3 regions of the Shewanella frigidimarina NCIMB 400 genome follow, and region 3 is predicted to be linked to each of the others. Evidence: predicted binding sites of a transcription regulator. Region 3 holds the regulator's gene; each other region holds the start of a gene.

Region 1 (6,437 bases), 670 kb from region 3:
GGAACAAGCCCAACTAACACAATAACAATAGCAGCCAATGCGCCATGTTCTAGTTTTTCATCTGACACAAATTGGAAAACATAAGTCGCTAAGTTTTCAAATCCTATAGGACGCAATAATAACGCTGCGGGTAATTCTTTCATACTTTCAATAAACACTAACAAAGCACCAGCAAATATCCCTTTGCGCAATAAAGGTAAATGTACTCGCCATAGTAACTGAGTAGGCGTTCGCCCGAGGGTAATGCAAGCCATGTCTAAAGAAGGGGAAATACGCTTATAACTGTTTTCTAAACTGCCGATGGATATTGCAATAAAACGAACACAAAAAGCAAAAATCAATGCGAAAACACTGCCAGTCAGTAATAAACCTGGGCCTCGGGCGCCAAACCAATCGTAAATATCGTTAATTGCAAAGTCGATAAACGTCAGCGGTACCAAAACACCAATCGCCAATACTGTACCCGGTAAAGCATAACCAGTGCTGCTCAATCTTGCGGGAATCTGATCACTTTTTCGCGGACTCACACGGCGCACAAACATCAGTATCAATGATAAAACCACGCACACACCACTAACAATAGCGGCAATATATAAACTGTTTAGACTGTATTGCCAAAAACGAACATCCCAACTCTCATTGAAATAATCAATAGCATAGGCACACAACACCATAAAGGGCAGCAAAAAGGCAATAAACAACAATAATGCGCAATATCCTAGTGCGACCCAAGCCATTTTCGATGACAACACATATCTGTCAGCTTCGTTGAGGGAGGATTGTTTTTGAAATAATTGCTGTTTACGACGAGCAAACCGCTCAACGCCAATCATAGAAAATACCACCAACAGCATAATGGCTGACAGCTTTGCTGCCGCCGTTAAACTGCCATAGCCAAGCCACGTGTCGTAAACTGCTGTCGTTAATGTTGGTACGGCAAAATAACTCACGGTGGCAAAGTCTGCTGCGGTTTCCATTGCAACAAGTGCCACGCCGACAGCCAAAGCAGGTCTTGCCATTGGCAGTGCAAGACGCCAAAAACTGCGCCACGGACTGCATCCCATTACACGCGATGCGTATAATAAACTGGAAGACTGTTCCATAAACGCAGTACGCGCTAATAAATAAATATAAGGAAATAATACTAACGACAATATTATCGCTGCCCCGCCAAGACTACGTATCGCGGGGAAATAATAATCGTGGGGAGATTGCCAGCCAAACCAAGCCCTTAATACACGTTGCACTGGACCTGCATAATCAAGCATATCGGTATAAACATACGCCACAATGTAGGCTGGCATCGCTAATGGAAGAAGGAGTAACCATTGAAAATAACGGCGAAAGGGAAAATCACAACGGGCAATTAACCAAGCAGCTGGAATCGCTAAAACCAGTGTTCCAAGTCCAACCAACAACATGAGCAATAAACTATTGGCGATGTATGTCGGTAATACTGTATTGAATAAATGGCTAAATACAGCTTGATCAGGAAGAGTGGACTGCACAATTAAGGCAATCAGTGGCAAGATTAATATTGCCGTAATAATATAACCAGCAAGCGACCAGCTTCTGGTTAAACCTAAAATCATAAATAATACCGAGTTAACTCAACGCACTATCGATAAATCTGTAAATCATATCGATAATGCGCTGATAATATTTAAACGAGCTTCAGTTAAAGATCAAATTTCACTTCATCAAGCAATTTTACAGCAGCTTGATGGTGTTCAGCCAACTTATAGATAGGCAAACTATCGGCTTTAAAATCACCCCATGACGCCACTAATTCAGACGGTGCTACATCAGCTTTTACCGGATATTCCATATTAACTTCAGCATACATTTTCTGCGCAACGTTTGAAGTAAGAAATTCCATGAGCTTAATCGCGTTATCTTTATGCGGTGAATGTTTGGCTAATGCCATACCTGATACGTTTACATGAGCACCACGGTTATGTTGATTAGGGAAGTTAATTTCAACCGCTTCTGCCCAGCTTTTCTGATTTTTATCCATCAGCATGTTGCCATAGTAGTAGCTGTTACCGATAGCAATGTCACACATGCCCTCTTTAACTGCTAACACTTGATCACGATCATTACCTTGAGGCTTACGGGCTAGATTGGCTTTTACCCCTTCTAACCAGGTTTTAGTTTTCGCCTCACCGTCATGAGCAATCATCGACGCCACTAATGCGACGTTATAAGGGTGTTTGCCACTGCGAGTACAAATTTTACCTTTGTATTCTGCTGAGGCTAAGTCTTCGTAATCGATGTCAATTTTACCGCTACGATCTTTAGAAGAATACAGGTTACGAACGCGCATTGTCAGCGCATACCAATTGTTCTGTTGTGACCGATATTGAGCTGGAATATTACTATCAATCACCGCACTGTCGACGGGAGAAATAAGATCCTTTTCCACTAATTCCATTAAGCGAGAGAAATCAGATGTTAATACCACGTCTGCGGGAGATAGGCGGCCTTCGCGCACCATACGTTCTGCGATACCATCTTTAGCAAAAACAACATTTACGTCGACACCACTTTGTTCGGTAAACTTTTCTAGAATAGGCTCAATCAGGAAAGCTTGGCGGTAAGAATAAACCGTTAATGCCTCTGCGGCACTCACAGAAGAAGCAACACAAGCCAACCCTAATAATGCGACACTTTTTAACAATTTCATTAATCAACTCTCCCTAACTGAATCAATATTCCGCCACAACCGGCGTAATTGATAATGGTTATCAATTGCAATAGAGTAAGTGATCATACCAAAAGGAGCAAGCGCTGTTTCACTCTCAACAGTTAAGTTGCCAAAGCTAAAACATCAAATCGTCATGCTGTATGGCAATATGGCAAGCTTAAGCCACTATCATGGAACTATAGATTGACCAAAGTGTTACCAGTATTTTTCGACCGTAATTTGCCCTGGCGCTCGTCGAAGATTTTTTGCTAAGCCTTTTTCAACCAAAGCGGTTTGCGCATCACTTATCATTCCAGGGTTACCACAAATCATCACTTGAGAATGTTCTGCATTAATCCCTAAGCCTGCTTTCTGTTCAATTAATCCGCTGCTAATACCATCAGGAATGCGACATGATAAGCCTTCGGGATAATCTTCACGGGTCACAATTGGAATAAACACAAACTGAAGAGGATGTTGGCTAATAAACTGTTTAATCGTTTCTAAATAAGCTAAATCTTCACCAAGCCTTACACCATAAACTAACACGACTTTTTCAAAGCGTTGCCATGGCTCATCGGTTGCAAGCATAGAGATAAATGGACCCACTGCAGTGCCTGTCGCTAACAGCCATAAGTGCTTGCCTTGCAATGCCCCTTTAGGCACTTCATCTAAAGTCATAAAACCGGTCGCTTTAGGCGTGACTTGAATGGTATCACCAGGGCTTAATGCTTTTAGATCTGGCGATAACTGACCATCCTCTACCGCAACAGCCAGCACTTCGACATAATCAGTCCCTGGTGGATTGACAAGCGAATACGCCCGCGCGACACGTTTATCATCACGCATTTGGCTAAGCTTAATAAACTGACCTGCGATAAAAGGTTCGACATCGGCTTTGATACGCAACGAGAATAATTTATCATTCCAATCAATGCGTTTTAGCACGGTACCGGTAATCCACATGACTTTGTTCCTTTTAGACTGGCCTATGTATCTACTATAATACCAATCTATACAGATATTTGCTTAATTAAAAGCCTTCCAGATTTATATCTATAGCGAATAATCTAACGCTATTAATTCGCTTAAAAAGAACAGAGCTAAGTTTACGTAGTTGATGAATCTTGCTTTGCTGAATTAGCATCTAGGCGGTCTTGCTGAAACTGAGCAAGTTTTTGTTGTATGAGTTCATAGGTTTGATCAACACCAGCAGCAATATCACCGTCTAAGACTTTTAGCCCAGATAAGATATCGCTAGCCTCTTTAAAACCTTGATCAATAGCATCGCCAATTTTCACCATAAAACTGCTAACTTGCTCATCAAATCCCATGGATTTATTTTGTTGCTGATGTGTCGAGAAAAAATTTGTGGCAAAGCTGACAATACGATCGGCAGTCGCTTCAGGAGAGTAATCCACTCCACTTTCAATACTCTTTTGGACTGAGTTCTCCCCTAGCGTTGGCGCAAGCTCTTCATTAATGGCTTCAATCGCGGCACGATAAAGTAATGCCATAGACTTATCACCCGCAGCAATACTGACCTCTTCTTGCGCCGCTAAAATCGAATTATTCATCATTTGTCGACTTAGCTGATTGCTGGTTAACTTAGACTCAACCGGCGTATTTTTTTCAGCTTGGTGGGTTGATGAAGTTTGCGGTGTATTGACTGTTTTATTGTCACGCAGTGGACTCGCATTACTGCTATTTGATTGTTTAATTTCCATGATATTAGCTCACATACAATGACCGATAGCTTAATTATCGACCAAAATACACATTTCTAAAGCCATACATTAAAACAATTAAGAAAAATTTATTTATATTACGTTTACTAAAGAATAGCTTGTTGATTAACATCATCAATTTAACTTGCCCAAATGAACATCTGCTAATATGGTAATCAGATTAAAAGCCAGATAGGAATAACAACATGCCGCAACAACATTGGTTTATGTGGGGAATAGATATTTTTTCCGGTCTTTTCTTAGTGTTATTTTGGTTATTATTGATCGCTGTAATTTACATGTTTATCGCTGACAAACTGCAAACAAAACAAGCCATACGACACAACTATCCTGTTATCGGTCGTTTTCGATATATATTTGAAAAACAAGGTGAGTTTTTTAGACAATACTTTTTTTCTCAAGATCGCGAAGAACTGCCGTTTAATCGAGCCGAACGCAGTTGGGTATATCGCGCAGCTAAAAATGTTGACCGAACAATTGCGTTTGGGTCGACACAAGTTCTGGATAAACCGGGCGCGGTAATGTTCATGAACTCAGCATTCCCCGTCAGTGATCATGACACTCACCAAACCATCGCAGTAACCATTGGTCCTGAATGTAAACACCCTTACACAACTGATAAAATTTGCCATATCTCGGCAATGAGCTTTGGAGCCTTGTCTCGTCCAGCCGTTACAGCACTATCCCATGGCGCAGCAAAAGCAGGTTGTTGGCTCAATACTGGTGAGGGTGGGTTAAGCCCTTATCATCTCAAAGGACATTGTGATTTAGTTTTTCAGATAGGTACCGCTAAATACGGAGTGCGTAACGAGCATGGTCATTTAGATCCACAAAAGCTGACCGATATTGCCGCTCATTCTGAAGTAAAAATGTTTGAAATTAAATTAAGCCAAGGTGCGAAGCCTGGAAAAGGAGGCATTTTACCGGCGATAAAAGTCACCGAAGAAATAGCAACCATTCGCGGTATTCCAGCAGGGCAAGACTCCATAAGCCCCAATGGCCATATTGAATTACATAATGTTGCTGACATTATCGATATGATCAATCAAGTAAGAGATATCACCGGAAAACCAACCGGTATTAAAGCGGTATTAGGTGATATGTCTTGGGTTACTGAATTCCTCGATGAAATTGAACGTCGTGGTATTGAATATGCGCCAGACTTTTTTACCTTAGACAGTTCCGATGGTGGTACGGGCGCAGCCCCCCAAGCTTTAATGGATAATGTCGGCTTACCACTGCGCCAAAGTTTACCGTTACTGGTTGATTTACTGAATGAACGCAGCTTTAAACAACGCATTAAGGTTATTGCGACCGGTAAAATGATCATGCCGTCATACGTGGCATGGGCATTAGCCACTGGCGCCGACTTTATCGCCTCAGCTCGCGGAAACATGTTTGCCTTAGGTTGTATTCAATCGCTACAGTGCAACCGAGACACCTGCCCAACCGGTATAACCACTCATAATATACGATTGCAAAAAGGCTTAGATCCAAAAGATAAATCTGCACGAGTCGCAAACTACAATCATTTCTTACATTACGATTTAACCATGATCGCACATTCATGTGGTGTAACCGACCCGAGATACTTAACCCGCCATCATGCCCGAATAGTACAATCCACAGGTGTAGCTGTAACTCTCGATAAACATTACCGACACATGCAATAAAGTAGACCATCAATCACAGTAAATAACAGGGGCCCCTAGCGGATTACTTTGCCGAAGTTAAGAAAACGTGTACAATATACTTTGATATCGATCACAGTAAGTAGCCTTAATGTGATTTTAAAGAGGCACCAATTCAGAGGATTTCGCGTTGAACATAAAAACGAATGCAGTAGATCTAAATGTCAAAAGCTTAAGTTTAAGCTGTAAAAACTGTAATCGAATGACAGAAATCGAAGGTGAATTTGTGTGTTTTGAACAAGGTAGAATTAAGCGCTTAACACTAGATCCGTCTCCAGCAGCACTCATAAAAATGGTGTGTATTGGTTGGCA
Region 2 (6,437 bases), 1.9 Mb from region 3:
CACCCGAAATAAGTGACAACACATCTTCTTGTGTCGCCATAGGAAAACCGCCCAAACCTTGAATGCGACGTTCAACCATGTAAAGCTTATCTTGATTGATTTCAAGATTAACGGTTACGTCAGGGTCTTTAAGTTTTACCCCTAGCGCCTCAGTGTGTTGATTTAATCCACCACCGACATAACGCTCAACATCAATTGAATTAAAGTCATGATTACCAGAACGTTTTACGCGGACACAAAAAGTTTTACCGGCAATTTCATCACGGTATTTAGGCAAAGCTTGCTGATAAATATGATCGATCGAATCAAAACTGTACTCACTCACTTGCACCACATGAGCAATACCTGGAATACAAGCTAGTCGATCTGCAAAAACGTCACACAATTCAGGTTTATCGCTCGGTACTTGCACGATGATACGATCGTATAACCGTTGTACTTTTGCACCTTCATCCACATTTTTAAGCACATTACGTATATTAGTTTCAAGCATTTTGGTAAAGCGCATTCTTACCGACTTGCTCTTCATCATAATTTCAGGGTACAGCTTTACAATAAACTTCATGGGGCGTCCACAGGTATAACCATCACAATAGAACTACACTCGGTGTTACTCGGTAAAGAGATAGTAATACATTGATAATAAATAAAAAAACAGCAAAGCTCTGTCTACTCGGTTAGCTTAAGCCATCAAGCGCAGAGTAAAGCGTATGCAATAATTTGCGGATTATACCAAAGGATGCCTATTAACCAAACACATTCACTTTGTTTATCTGTGATTCGTCATAGCTCGAGACATAGTTGATAGTGTTCGGCTTGTGAATAGCGATAGTTAAAAGCCATTTTATGACTAAAAACCATATTGCTAGAACAAAAAAACGCAACCTCGTTAATCTACAGAGATTGCGCTTAACATTTGATGGCAAACTATTTAGTCACTATTATTTCATTCGACTCTTTAGCTTTACCTTGCTCGATAGAGATTTCTACACGACGGTTCCGAGCTTGATTTTCATTGGAATCATTGGCGACTAATGGTCGGTTAGATGCCTCTCCAACTACTTTCATCCTGGATTCATCAAAACCAGAGACTCTTCTTAACTCATGAGCCACAGCAACAGCTCTTTGACTTGAAAGTTCCCAGTTTGAGCTGTAAAGCTCATTATTGATATCTGCACCATCAGTGTGACCTGACACAGTAATAATGCCGGGGACATCTTTTAATAACTCACCAATAGAGCGCACAATCGGTTTGAACTTAGGTTGTAAAAAACCTGATCCAGAAGCAAACGAGCCTTTCTCACGAATACGAATAATAATTTGTTGGCCTAAAGATTCAATTTCAATGGCACCATCAACAATTTCTTCATTGAGTTTTTCAGCCATTTTTTTAACTTGATCATTAATGTTTTCTTGCGAAGAGGCTGCGTCTTTTTTAACAGCTTCAGCTTCTTGTTGCGCTGTTGCGGCTGCATTGCCACCACGTTGCTCACCGCTTTGCTTTTGAGTACCACCAGCACTGTCTTCTTCACCCGCCTGATATTCTATCGTCGGCTGAGTCATTTCATTGGTTTGTTGATTAATGATCTCAATGGGCGTGGGATCGGGGCGACCAGGGCGGAATTCAAGCGCAATAACAGACGTCCCCTTAGGAATGTCTTTCACTTCAACTTTATTTTGCACCCCGAACGCATACTTCATAGAGCCAGCAATTTGTTTAAACTTCATCACGTCCATTTCAGAGAACGCTAGCAACAACACGAAGAAACACATCAGCAACGACATTAAGTCTGCAAATGTGGCCAGCCACATAGGGGCGCCAGCGGGTGGACAATCACACTTGGCCTTAGCCATGAGTTACTCTCCGTCCGTTGTATCAATTTTTCGCAGACTTTCAGCTAAATAATTCTTCAAAAATCCTTCAATAACTCGTGGGTTCTGCCCATCTTGAATCGCTAAAACCGCATCCATAATTAAATTACGATTAAGCAATTCTTCGTTCATTCGTAATGATAATTTATCCGCCATCGGGATGGCGATCATGTTGGCAATCACCGCACCATAGAGAGTCGTTAACAATGCCACTGCCATTGAAGGGCCAATGGATTTGGGGTCATCCATGTTAGATAGCATCGCCACTAAACCAACCAAAGTACCAATCATGCCCATTGCAGGTGCCACATCGCCCATGGCTTTAAAAATACCCACCCCGGTTTTGTGACGCTCTTCAGTTAATGCAATGTCTTTTTCTAATGCGTTGCGCACCACATCACCGTCATGGCCATCAACTAACATATCAACGGCTTTTTGCATAAAGGTGTTGGTAATAACCGCTTCTTCTAATGCTAAAAAACCGCCTTTACGGGCAGCATCAGCCATGGTGACAGCTTGTTCTATCAAGTCTTCAGGTTTATCTAATTTAAACATGAAGGCTTTCATACCAATCTTTATTGCACCTAAAAATTGCTTTAGGTTAAATTTCATCATCACCACAAATAAAGAGCCTGCCACAACAATCAAAATTGACGGTACATCGATAAATAATCCGATACCACCACTGGTGATCATTGCACCAATAATAAATGCAAAAGCACCGATAATACCTATTAGGGTAGCTAAATCCACAACCTCTCCTCAATCGCAGTCATTACGCTGCTTATTTGTGCTACTTCCACCGTGCTGTTAGCGCACGTTATACGACCCGAATAATCCGTCAGCATTTTGTGTTGATAACAATGCCCATCGTTATGTATTACAGCAAAAGTTTCAATACTATTTTTCGCTAGTAATGTTAAATCATGACTTGTTATCGGACAAACTTGGCTCAAGTTTAGCTTGTTTTTGTACATTCTAAACAAAATTCAATAACAAAGCGTGCTGTTGAGCAAATAACCAGCGACTGTATTTGACCGATACGCTGGGCTGATATACCTTGTCACACGCTGAATGAAAGGAATATAACTCGTGGCTAAAAAACCTGAAAATCTCAGTTTTGAACAATCATTAACTGAACTTGAAACCATTGTTGCTCATTTGGAGCAAGGTGAAGTGTCGCTGGATGATGCACTTAAACAGTTTGAGCGCGGCATTAAGTTAGTTCGTCAAAGCCAAGCCAAACTTGAGCAAGCACAGCAAAAAGTCTCTATCTTATTAAATGAAGATGATGCCGAATTAGCGTCGTTCACTGTAGAAAGTGAATAATCGTCAACATAGTGTGTATTGAATAATAGGTATTGATACGTGTTAGCTGAAGCAATAACAACATACCAAAATCGCGTTAATGGAATTCTTAACCAACATTTAACGCTGCTCGATGACGCTGCACCAGATTTAAAAGCAGCGATGCTGCATGGCGCGCTATTGGGCGGGAAACGCATAAGACCATTTTTGGTCTACAGTGTAGGTGACATGTTAGGCGTTAACATTAATGCACTTGATAAAGCCGCTGCTGCCATTGAGTGTATTCATGCCTATTCGTTAATACACGATGACTTACCGGCAATGGATAACGATGCTCTTCGTCGTGGCCAACCTACTGTGCATATTGCATTTGACGAAGCCACCGCTATTTTAGCCGGTGATGCATTGCAAACATTGGCTTTTGAAATTATCACAGCCCCTTGTAATGACTTACATCCGAAGCAACAACTGGCGATGGTCAGAGTACTCGCGAAAGCATCAGGCTATCAGGGTATGTGCGGTGGGCAAGCGATTGATTTGAGTGCTACAGATCACAGTATAAATTTAGACCGATTAACCGAATTACATAATAAAAAAACCGGAGCGTTAATCAGTTGTGCGGTTGAGCTTGCCTTAATTGCTGCTGACGTACCCGATGAGCATTACAAATTAATGATGAAATATGCCCATACGCTTGGGCTAGCTTTTCAAGTGCAAGATGATATTTTAGATATTACCGCTAGCACCGAAGAGCTAGGCAAACCACAAGGCAGCGATCAGCAATCGAATAAAAGCACTTTCCCGAAACTATTAGGTCTCGATGGTGCCAAAGCCTGTGCAGAACAACTAATACAAGATGCACTATCAGCGCTGACTAAATTACCATACAATAGCCAGTTAATTGCAGACTTCGCCCACTACATTATTGAGCGAAGATTATAATAAAGAGTCAGACAATCTCGCTATGAGCTTCGATATTTCTAAATTTCCAGTACTAGCGAAAGCTAATACACCAGAAGAATTAAGGAAGTTACCTCAAGGTTTACTTCCACAAGTGTCTGATGAACTCAGACAGTTCTTACTTCAGTCTGTTGCTATTTCTAGCGGACATTTTGCTTCTGGCCTAGGCACAGTTGAATTAACTGTGGCACTTCATTATGTCTACAATACCCCTTTTGATCAGTTAGTTTGGGATGTAGGGCATCAAGCTTATCCACATAAAATCCTTACCGATCGTCGTGAACAGATGCACACCATTCGACAAAAGAATGGCTTACATCCTTTCCCATGGCGTGAAGAAAGCCCATACGATACGTTTAGCGTGGGTCACTCTGGTACCTCTGTTAGTGCCGCATTAGGCATGGCGATTGCGGCAGGGAAAGAAGGTGTTGGTCGAAAAGTGGTTGCTGTGATTGGTGATGGTGCCATGACAGGGGGAATGGTATTTGAAGCCCTCAATCATGCTGGCGACTTGCACAATGATATGCTCGTGGTACTGAATGACAATGAAATGTCGATTTCTGAAAATGTTGGCGCACTGAATAATCATTTGGCGCAACTGATGTCAGGTCGTTTTTATACCACCATTCGAGAAAACAGTAAAAAGGTCCTTAAAGGGATGCCTGTCATTAAAGAAATGGCTAAGCGTACTGAAGAACACCTTAAAGGCATGGTTGTACCTGCAACGCTTTTTGAAGAGTTAGGGTTTAATTATATTGGCCCAATAGATGGCCATGATGTTGATTCGCTCGTTGAAACCATGCGTAATATGCGCAACCTCAAGGGTCCACAGATACTGCATATCATGACCAAAAAAGGTCGTGGTTACGAACCTGCTGAAAAAGATCCTATCGGTTGGCACGCGGTGCCTAAGTTTGATCCCAGCCAGTTTAAGAAACCGACAACTAAACCAGGTTTGCCTACGTTTTCACAAGTATTTGGTAAATGGTTATGCGACATGGCCGCAACAGACGACAAGTTAGTCGCTATTACGCCCGCTATGCGTGAAGGCTCAGGTATGGTTGAATTTTCACAACGATTCCCAAGCCAATATTTTGATGCTGCCATTGCCGAACAGCATGCAGTTACATTAGCAGCAGGTTTTGCCTGTGCAGGACTAAAGCCTGTAGTCGCTATTTATTCAACTTTTTTACAGCGCGGATACGATCAACTTATCCATGATGTGGCTTTACAACGTTTACCAGTATTATTCGCCATTGACCGTGGTGGCATTGTTGGTGCAGATGGCCCAACTCATCAAGGTGCATTCGATTTAAGCTTTATGCGCTGTATTCCGAATATGATTATTATGGCGCCATCAGATGAAAATGAATGTCGCCAAATGCTCTATACCGGTTATTGCTATCAAGATGGGCCGACTGCAGTACGTTACCCTCGTGGTTTTGCTACAGGGGCAGAACAAATTGACACCATGACGATGATACCCATTGGTAAAGGGGTGTTAACCCGTCAAGGTCAAAAAATTGCCATTGTAAACTTTGGTACCACACTAGAGGCTGCTACCGATGCAGCTGAAAAACTGGATGCAACCATTGCCGATATGCGCTTTGTTAAGCCACTAGATTTAGGCTTGCTTGAACAACTTGCCAATAGCCATGATGTTATCGTTACCGTTGAAGAAAACGCGATTATGGGCGGTGCAGGCTCAGGAGTGATTGAAGCATTACACAAAATGCGGATTGTGAAACCTGTGTTACAGATTGGTTTACCTGATGAGTTTATTAAACACGGTGCACCTGATGAAATCACCGCAGAGTTGCAACTTGATGCCCAGGGTATTTTGGCGCAAATCCAAGCCTTTATGGCTTAATATTTAGCTATTCCTACTAGCAGATGATCAAAAAAGGACTGAAAATTCAGTCCTTTTTTGTGGCTAACGTTCTAGTTATCATAGTGTCGATAACTAGATGAATAACACTATGTCAATAGCACTACAATGCTATTGACTACAACGCTAGAGTCAACAAGCGAGTATTGAGATTAACGTTATCGTTAAGCTTCAACATCCACACTGCCACCGCCTTGAGATACCATCACCATCGCTGGACGCAGTAAGCGGTCATTCAATAAATAACCTTTTTGCATTACCATCATCACAGTGTTCGCAGGATACTCAGCACTTGGCTGCATGCCAATAGCTTGATGATGTTCAGGGTTAAATGCTTGGCCTTGTGGATTAACTTGAGTCACACCAAACTTCTCAACCGAAGTTAAAAAGCCTTTCATGGTCAATTCGA
Region 3 (6,437 bases):
TCCATTCCCGCGCCATCATCCTCAATTTTAAGCAGGATATGGTCGCCTTCTTGGCTAGCCGATAAGGTAATTGTACCGGTTCGAGATTTACCACTCGCTTCACGAGTAATCGGCATTTCGATACCGTGATCAACTGAGTTACGAACCAAGTGGACTAAAGGATCGGCTAATGCCTCAACTAAGTTTTTATCAAGATCGGTGTCTTCACCAATCATGATTAAATCAATTTCTTTATTTAAGGTACGAGCTAAATCGCGAACAACACGCGGGAAACGACCAAAAACTTTCTTAATCGGTTGCATGCGGGTTTTCATCACCGCACCTTGTAAATCAGCCGTAACCAAATCTAGGTTTGCAAGCGCCTTGGACATTTCTTCGTCTTCACGATTAATGCCTAAACTAACCAATCGGTTACGCACTAAAACTAACTCACCGACCATATTCATGATTTGATCTAAACGAGCAGTATCAACACGAACTGTTGTTTCGCCTTGTGGGACAGACGCCGCTTTTGCAGGCGTTTTATCTTTTACTGGCTCAACCTTTGAAGCAACAGCCGGGGCTGATGTCGCTACTGGTTTAGCTGTAGGGGCTGGACTCGTTTTTGCTGCTTGTGGAGGTGCGACGGCTTTAGTAGGTTGAGCTGGAGGAGGCGTTTGCGATTTAGCGACTGGCGCAGTACCTTTACCATGTAATTCATCTAAAAGACGTTCAAATTCATCGTCTGTGATTTCATCAGAATCAACCAAGGGTTCAACAATAGGCTTTGCAGCGGGCTTAGATGGAGCAACAGGTTTGGTTTTAGCTTCGAATGAACCAGAGCCATGTAATTCATCTAATAATGCTTCAAATTCATCATCAGTAATTTCATCGCTACCAATTGTTGTAGCAGGCTTTGAGTCAATATTGTCTTTTTTTACTTCAGAAGGTTTAGCTGCAACAGGACTTTTACCCGGACCATGTAAGGCATCAAGCAACGCTTCAAATTCTGACTCATCAATGTCATCAATACTGCCAGTGTCAGACATTTCCGTTGATGGAATACTGATATCTTCGACGTATTCAGGCTCACTAAATTCAACAATATTTTCAATTGGTTCCGGTTCATCCGCCGACATTTCTGAAGGTAATGGTGCACCCGAACTTAATAATTTGAGTTTAGCAAGTAATGCAGAATCAGCAGGGTCTTGTGATTCTCCCTGTTGAGTTTGAGCAAACATGGAATTAATGGCGTCGACCGCTTGCAAAATAATATCCATTAATTCTGCATTTACGCCACGTTTACCGGTGCGTAATAAATCGAACGTGTTTTCTGCTTCATGACATACGTCAACCATCGGTTTTAGACTTAAAAAACCAGCCCCACCTTTAACGGTATGGAATCCACGGAAAATAGCATTAAGTAAATCACTGTCATCAGGATTATTTTCAAGAGCAACTAGCTGCTCCTGTAGAAGCTCTAAAATCTCGCCAGCTTCAATTAAAAAGTCCTGGAGTATCTCTTCATCAACATCAAAAGACATTAAATTGACTCCTAATTAGAAACCCAGACTTGATAGCAGATCGTCTACTTCATCTTGACCTGTCACCACATCTTCACGCAGTTCAGCATGCATGATGGGACCTTCTGCTTCTATTTTATTTTCGTTTATAGTTGGCGATGATTCGGTAGTATGATCACCGAATACCGTTAGCATTGAGACCAAATTACTTTCTACTTCACGAACCAAATCAATCACTCGACGGATCATCTGCCCCGTCAAATCTTGGAAGTCTTGCGCCATCAAAATTTCATTTAATAACTCGCGAAGACGATTAGAATCATTTTCACTATGTAACATAAACTGCTGAACATCATGACAAAGCGACTTAAACTCACCCATTTCAATGTCACGACGCATCAATTTATCCCACATTGGCGTCACTGATTGTATATTGCTAATGATGGTATCGGCCAAAGGCAGACATTCTTCAACTGCATCCATAGTTTTATTTGCAGCTTGTTCTGTCATGTCGATAACATAGTTCAATCTTTCTTTAGCATCTGGTATTTCAGTATTAGCTAATTCAGATAAACGGTTATCAACTTGAAAATCTTTTAGTGCGCTATGGAGTTGTCGAGTTAGCTTACCGACTTCTTCAAAAAGCTCACGCTGTAATGGCGTAGCAAGCTCTCTGATCATTTCATCGGCTTTATCTTGTTGACTCAAGGTAAGCAATTCAACAAGTTCTTGGGCCTGTTCGAGGGTGATTAACCCCGATATTGATGCCTGCATGACTTATCCTTGCTTATGCGAGTCGTTCAAAGATTTTATCTAACTTTTCTTTTAACGTAGCTGCGGTAAAAGGTTTTACTACATAACCATTTACACCGGCTTGCGCGGCAGCAATAATCTGTTCACGCTTAGCTTCTGCAGTTACCATTAGCACAGGTAAATGCTTTAACGAATCATCTGCACGGATTGCTCTAAGTAAGTCAATACCTTGCATTCCAGGCATATTCCAGTCTGTTACCACAAAATCAAAATCGCCTTTTTGTAACATAGGTAGGGCTGTTGAGCCATCATCTGCTTCTTGGGTATTATTAAATCCCAAATCTCGCAACAAGTTCTTAATGATACGCCTCATTGTTGAAAAATCGTCAACAATAAGAATCTTCATATTCTTGTCCAAGGTTTCCTCCGGTGAGCTGACACTCGTTTGCTCTAGATAAGTTATTATTCTTGTGTCCAATGCTTGAGCTTCGCTTTTAATCTGAGCATTGCCTGACTTAATATCTGGCTTACTCGCGATTCGCTAACTTCAAGGATGGCACCGATTTCTTTTAAATTTAATGCTTCGTCGTAATATAACGACAACACTAATGCATCTCTTTCTGGCAATGTCTTAATTGCTTCAACCAATGCAGATTGGAATTGAATTTCAGCAAGCGAGTCAAAGGTTTCATCTGGTGATTCGTTATCTGTGATTAACACATCTTGCGAAACACCAAGATCTTCTATGCCTATGATTTTACCAACAGAAACATCATTTAAGATATGATGGTACTCATCGAGCGACATATCAAGTTTTTCAGCAATTTCTGTATCGTTGGCATCTCTTCCAAGCAGTTGCCCCAATTCATCAATTGCATGTGCTACTAGACGATTATTACGATGAACTGAGCGCGGAACCCAGTCACCACGGCGAATTTCATCAATCATTGCACCACGAATTCTGATGCCAGCAAAGGTTTCAAACTTAGCCCCTTTACTATTATCAAATTTAGAAGAGGCCTCAAGTAACCCCATCATCCCTGCTTGTAATAAATCATCAAGTTGCACCGATGCTGGTAATCTTGCCAGCATATGATGAGCAATTCTTTTTACCAACGGTGCATACTGTTCAACAATAGACGTTTTGTTATCGAACTGAGTATACGCTGCGGCTTTATTCACTCGTTCTTCCTTCTTGTATCGGTTTACGTTGTACAAGACGTTCAACAAAAAATTCTAAATGACCACCAGGCTGTTGTGGAACTGGCCAAGTCATAATTTTGTTGGCTAATCCATGATAAGCAATAGCTGAAGGAGACTTAGGATACGCTTCAACAACTAACTTTTGCTTACGAACAGCTTTACGTAAATTTTCATCAAATGGTATTGTTGCCACTAATTCTAAAGCAACATCTAAAAATCTATCAGTCACTTTACTGAGTTTAGCAAATAATTCCATACCTTCTCGAAGACTACGAACCATATTTGCCACAATTTTGAAGTGGAACACACCATGTTCACGACTTAATATTTTAATTAGCGCATAAGCATCAGTAATTGATGTTGGTTCGTCGCAAACGACAATCAATACATCCTGTGATGCACGAGAAAAACTCAGCACCATGTCTGAAATACCCGCGGCAGTGTCTACAATTAAAATGTCGAACTGAGTACGCATTTCACTAAATGCACGGATAAGTCCAGCGTGTTGTGCTGGCGATAACTCAACCATCGCTTGAGAACCAGATGTGGCAGGAACAATACCAATACCTTTAGGTCCGCGTACAATGATGTCATCTAATTCGGCATCTCCAGACAAAACATGAGATAAATTTTTCTCAGCACGTATCCCAAGCATGACATCGACGTTGGCTAAACCTAAATCGGCATCAAGCACTAATACGCGTTTGCCTTTTTCAGCTAGTGCTACCGCAGTATTAATTGACACACTGGTTTTGCCCACTCCGCCTTTACCACCGGATACGGCAATTACTTTAACTTTATCGTTATTTGGTTGATTCATCATACGTAAACCACTTGCTTGATCCCGAGTCATATCTTTACTCAAATGCATAGGCTGTGTCATTAGACCACACTGTGTCTTGTGACGATTGTTGTTCTGTTTCATTTAACGCCGCGAGAGCTTTCTTAGCCAACTCTAACGTATCTGCCACTTTCATGTCCTCAGGAACACGTTGACCGTCAGTAACATAGCTCAATGGTAACTCATTTTGAATCAATACGCTCAATGCACCTGCAATTGATACCGATTCATCTAACTTTGTTAAAATCGCACCGGCTAATGGAATTCGTTTAAAATGTTCTACAGCATCTTGTAACACACGACGTTGGCCAGTCGCTGATAAGACTAAATAGCTCCGTATTGGGATCCTACTATTTGCTGTTAAATTATCCAATTGCTGATATAAGCGCATATCACGCTGCCCCATACCTGCCGTATCAATTAATACTAACTTACGATTTCTAAATTGATATAAAATTTGTTCTAATTCGGTTAAATCATGTGCTTGCTTAACCGGACAGCCCATTATTTTGCCATAAGTCGCTAATTGCTCATAGGCACCAATACGATAATGGTCAGTGGTAATCAATGCTACCTGTTCTGGGCCATGATGGGCGGCAAATCGAGCGGCTATCTTAGCTAAAGAAGTTGTTTTACCGACACCAGTTGGACCAACAAACGCCACAACACCACCGCGTTTGACAATGTCATCGCCTTGATTATCGAGTAAATTGGCTAAACTTTGTGGTAAAGCTCTTACTAAATCTGCTGGAGTGTAGTGTTGACTTAACCCAGCTAGTTTAGCAGCAACTGCTGGAGAAAACTCTGCTGCAATCAATTTACTTTCTAACATTGCGCCGACAGGATCGGTACGCTTTTTTTGGTCTTTCATCAACGATGAAACTTGATGGGTCAATAAGTTACGCAATGAAGCCATTTCTTCGCGCAGTGCATCCATATCAGCAGATTGATTTTTATTGGTTTTTTTAACTTGCTCTGGTGCCGCTTGCGATTGAAAAGTTGATGCTGGTTTAGCAGATTTTGCCCCTTGTAATTGGCGGGCCCATTCTGGTAAATCTGGTTCATCTTGGCTCACAGACATTTGTTGTGTCATGCGATTATGTTGTTTTTGGAGTAATGCTTGTAAAGAATCAGCCTCAGGAGGTGGGTTCACCTTTGATTGGGCTTTCATGGCAGGCTTAGTGCCTAATGACACTCGATCATCACTGACATCCATAAAACCAGTTGTCGGCGCTTGTGATGCGATGGCAGCTTTAGGTTCATCATAATCTACAGCAGCGACAATTTCGATTCCGCCTGTGACTTTTTTATTTGACATAATGACAGCGTCAGAACCCAAGGTTTCTTTTACTTGAGCCAATGCCGCGCGCATATCTTTGGCAAAAAATCGTTTAATTTTCACTTATGCACCTCTATAAACTGACGTTATCACTATTGGCCTACTGCAGAAACAATTCTAATTTGTTTCTCGTCCGGAATTTCTTGATAAGAAATCACTCGTAAATTTGGAATAGTGTATTTAACAAATCTTGACAGCGTTGACCTAAGCATACCCGATGTCAATAAAATGGCTGGTTGCCCTACCATTTCTTGCTTCTGTGCAGCGTCTAATAATGACTGCTGCATGCGTTCTGCGAGACCGGGTTCAATATTAGGTCCTTCACCGCCAGTCGCCTGCATAGACTTATGCAACATCTGTTCCAACTCTGGTGCCAATGTTATGACAGGAATTTCGAGTTCTGGTCCTGAGATTTCTTGCACTATCATACGTTTTAACGCTATACGCACTGCTGCCGTTAATACTTCTGTGTCATTGCTCTTAGTACCGTATTCTAACAAGGTCTGCACAATGGTGCGTAAATCCCGTACCGATACCCCTTCGTTAAGTAAGTTCTGCATCACTTTAACAACGGATCCCAGAGGCATAACATCTGGTACAAAGCCATCCACTAATTTAGGAGAGTTCTTGGCAAGCATATCCATTAACTGCTGTACTTCTTCATAACCTAATAATTTGGCAGCATTATTACTCAGTAACTGGCTTATGTGAGTTGCTACAACCGTTGCAGTATCGACTACGGTATAACCTAATGTTTGTGCATGTTCACGTTGCTCTGGCGCTATCCACACCGCCTCTA

What was found. Region 3 encodes FliA, which starts transcription of late flagellar genes. Its sites were predicted from a motif close to CTAAAGNTNNNNNNNNNNNNGCCGATA; they were not measured.
Region 1: a site for FliA is predicted at 4,449-4,475, ahead of SFRI_RS03245 (DUF5610 domain-containing protein). Genes of this name have one in related genera too.
Region 2: a site for FliA is predicted at 2,808-2,834, ahead of pomA (flagellar motor protein PomA). Genes of this name have one in related genera too.

Annotation. Positions count from the first base shown of each region.
Region 1 covers NC_008345.1:736,202-742,638, reverse strand. The annotation lists gene SFRI_RS03260 (ABC transporter permease) at 1-1,592, opposite strand, end outside; gene SFRI_RS03255 (Fe(3+) ABC transporter substrate-binding protein) at 1,679-2,686, opposite strand; gene SFRI_RS03250 (ferredoxin--NADP reductase) at 2,903-3,652, opposite strand; gene SFRI_RS03245 (DUF5610 domain-containing protein) at 3,796-4,413, opposite strand; gene SFRI_RS03240 (FMN-binding glutamate synthase family protein) at 4,620-6,107, shown strand; gene SFRI_RS03235 (hypothetical protein) at 6,256-6,437, shown strand, end outside.
Region 2 covers NC_008345.1:3,350,758-3,357,194, forward strand. The annotation lists gene thiI (tRNA uracil 4-sulfurtransferase ThiI) at 1-565, opposite strand, end outside; gene SFRI_RS14415 (flagellar motor protein MotB) at 928-1,854, opposite strand; gene pomA (flagellar motor protein PomA) at 1,858-2,625, opposite strand; gene xseB (exodeoxyribonuclease VII small subunit) at 2,965-3,201, shown strand; gene ispA ((2E,6E)-farnesyl diphosphate synthase) at 3,241-4,122, shown strand; gene dxs (1-deoxy-D-xylulose-5-phosphate synthase) at 4,145-6,010, shown strand; gene grpE (nucleotide exchange factor GrpE) at 6,193-6,437, opposite strand, start outside.
Region 3 covers NC_008345.1:1,406,704-1,413,140, reverse strand. The annotation lists gene SFRI_RS06195 (chemotaxis protein CheA) at 1-1,523, opposite strand, end outside; gene SFRI_RS06190 (protein phosphatase CheZ) at 1,539-2,276, opposite strand; gene cheY (chemotaxis response regulator CheY) at 2,290-2,673, opposite strand; gene SFRI_RS06180 (RNA polymerase sigma factor FliA) at 2,718-3,437, opposite strand; gene SFRI_RS06175 (MinD/ParA family protein) at 3,430-4,311, opposite strand; gene flhF (flagellar biosynthesis GTPase FlhF) at 4,316-5,701, opposite strand; gene flhA (flagellar biosynthesis protein FlhA) at 5,731-6,437, opposite strand, start outside.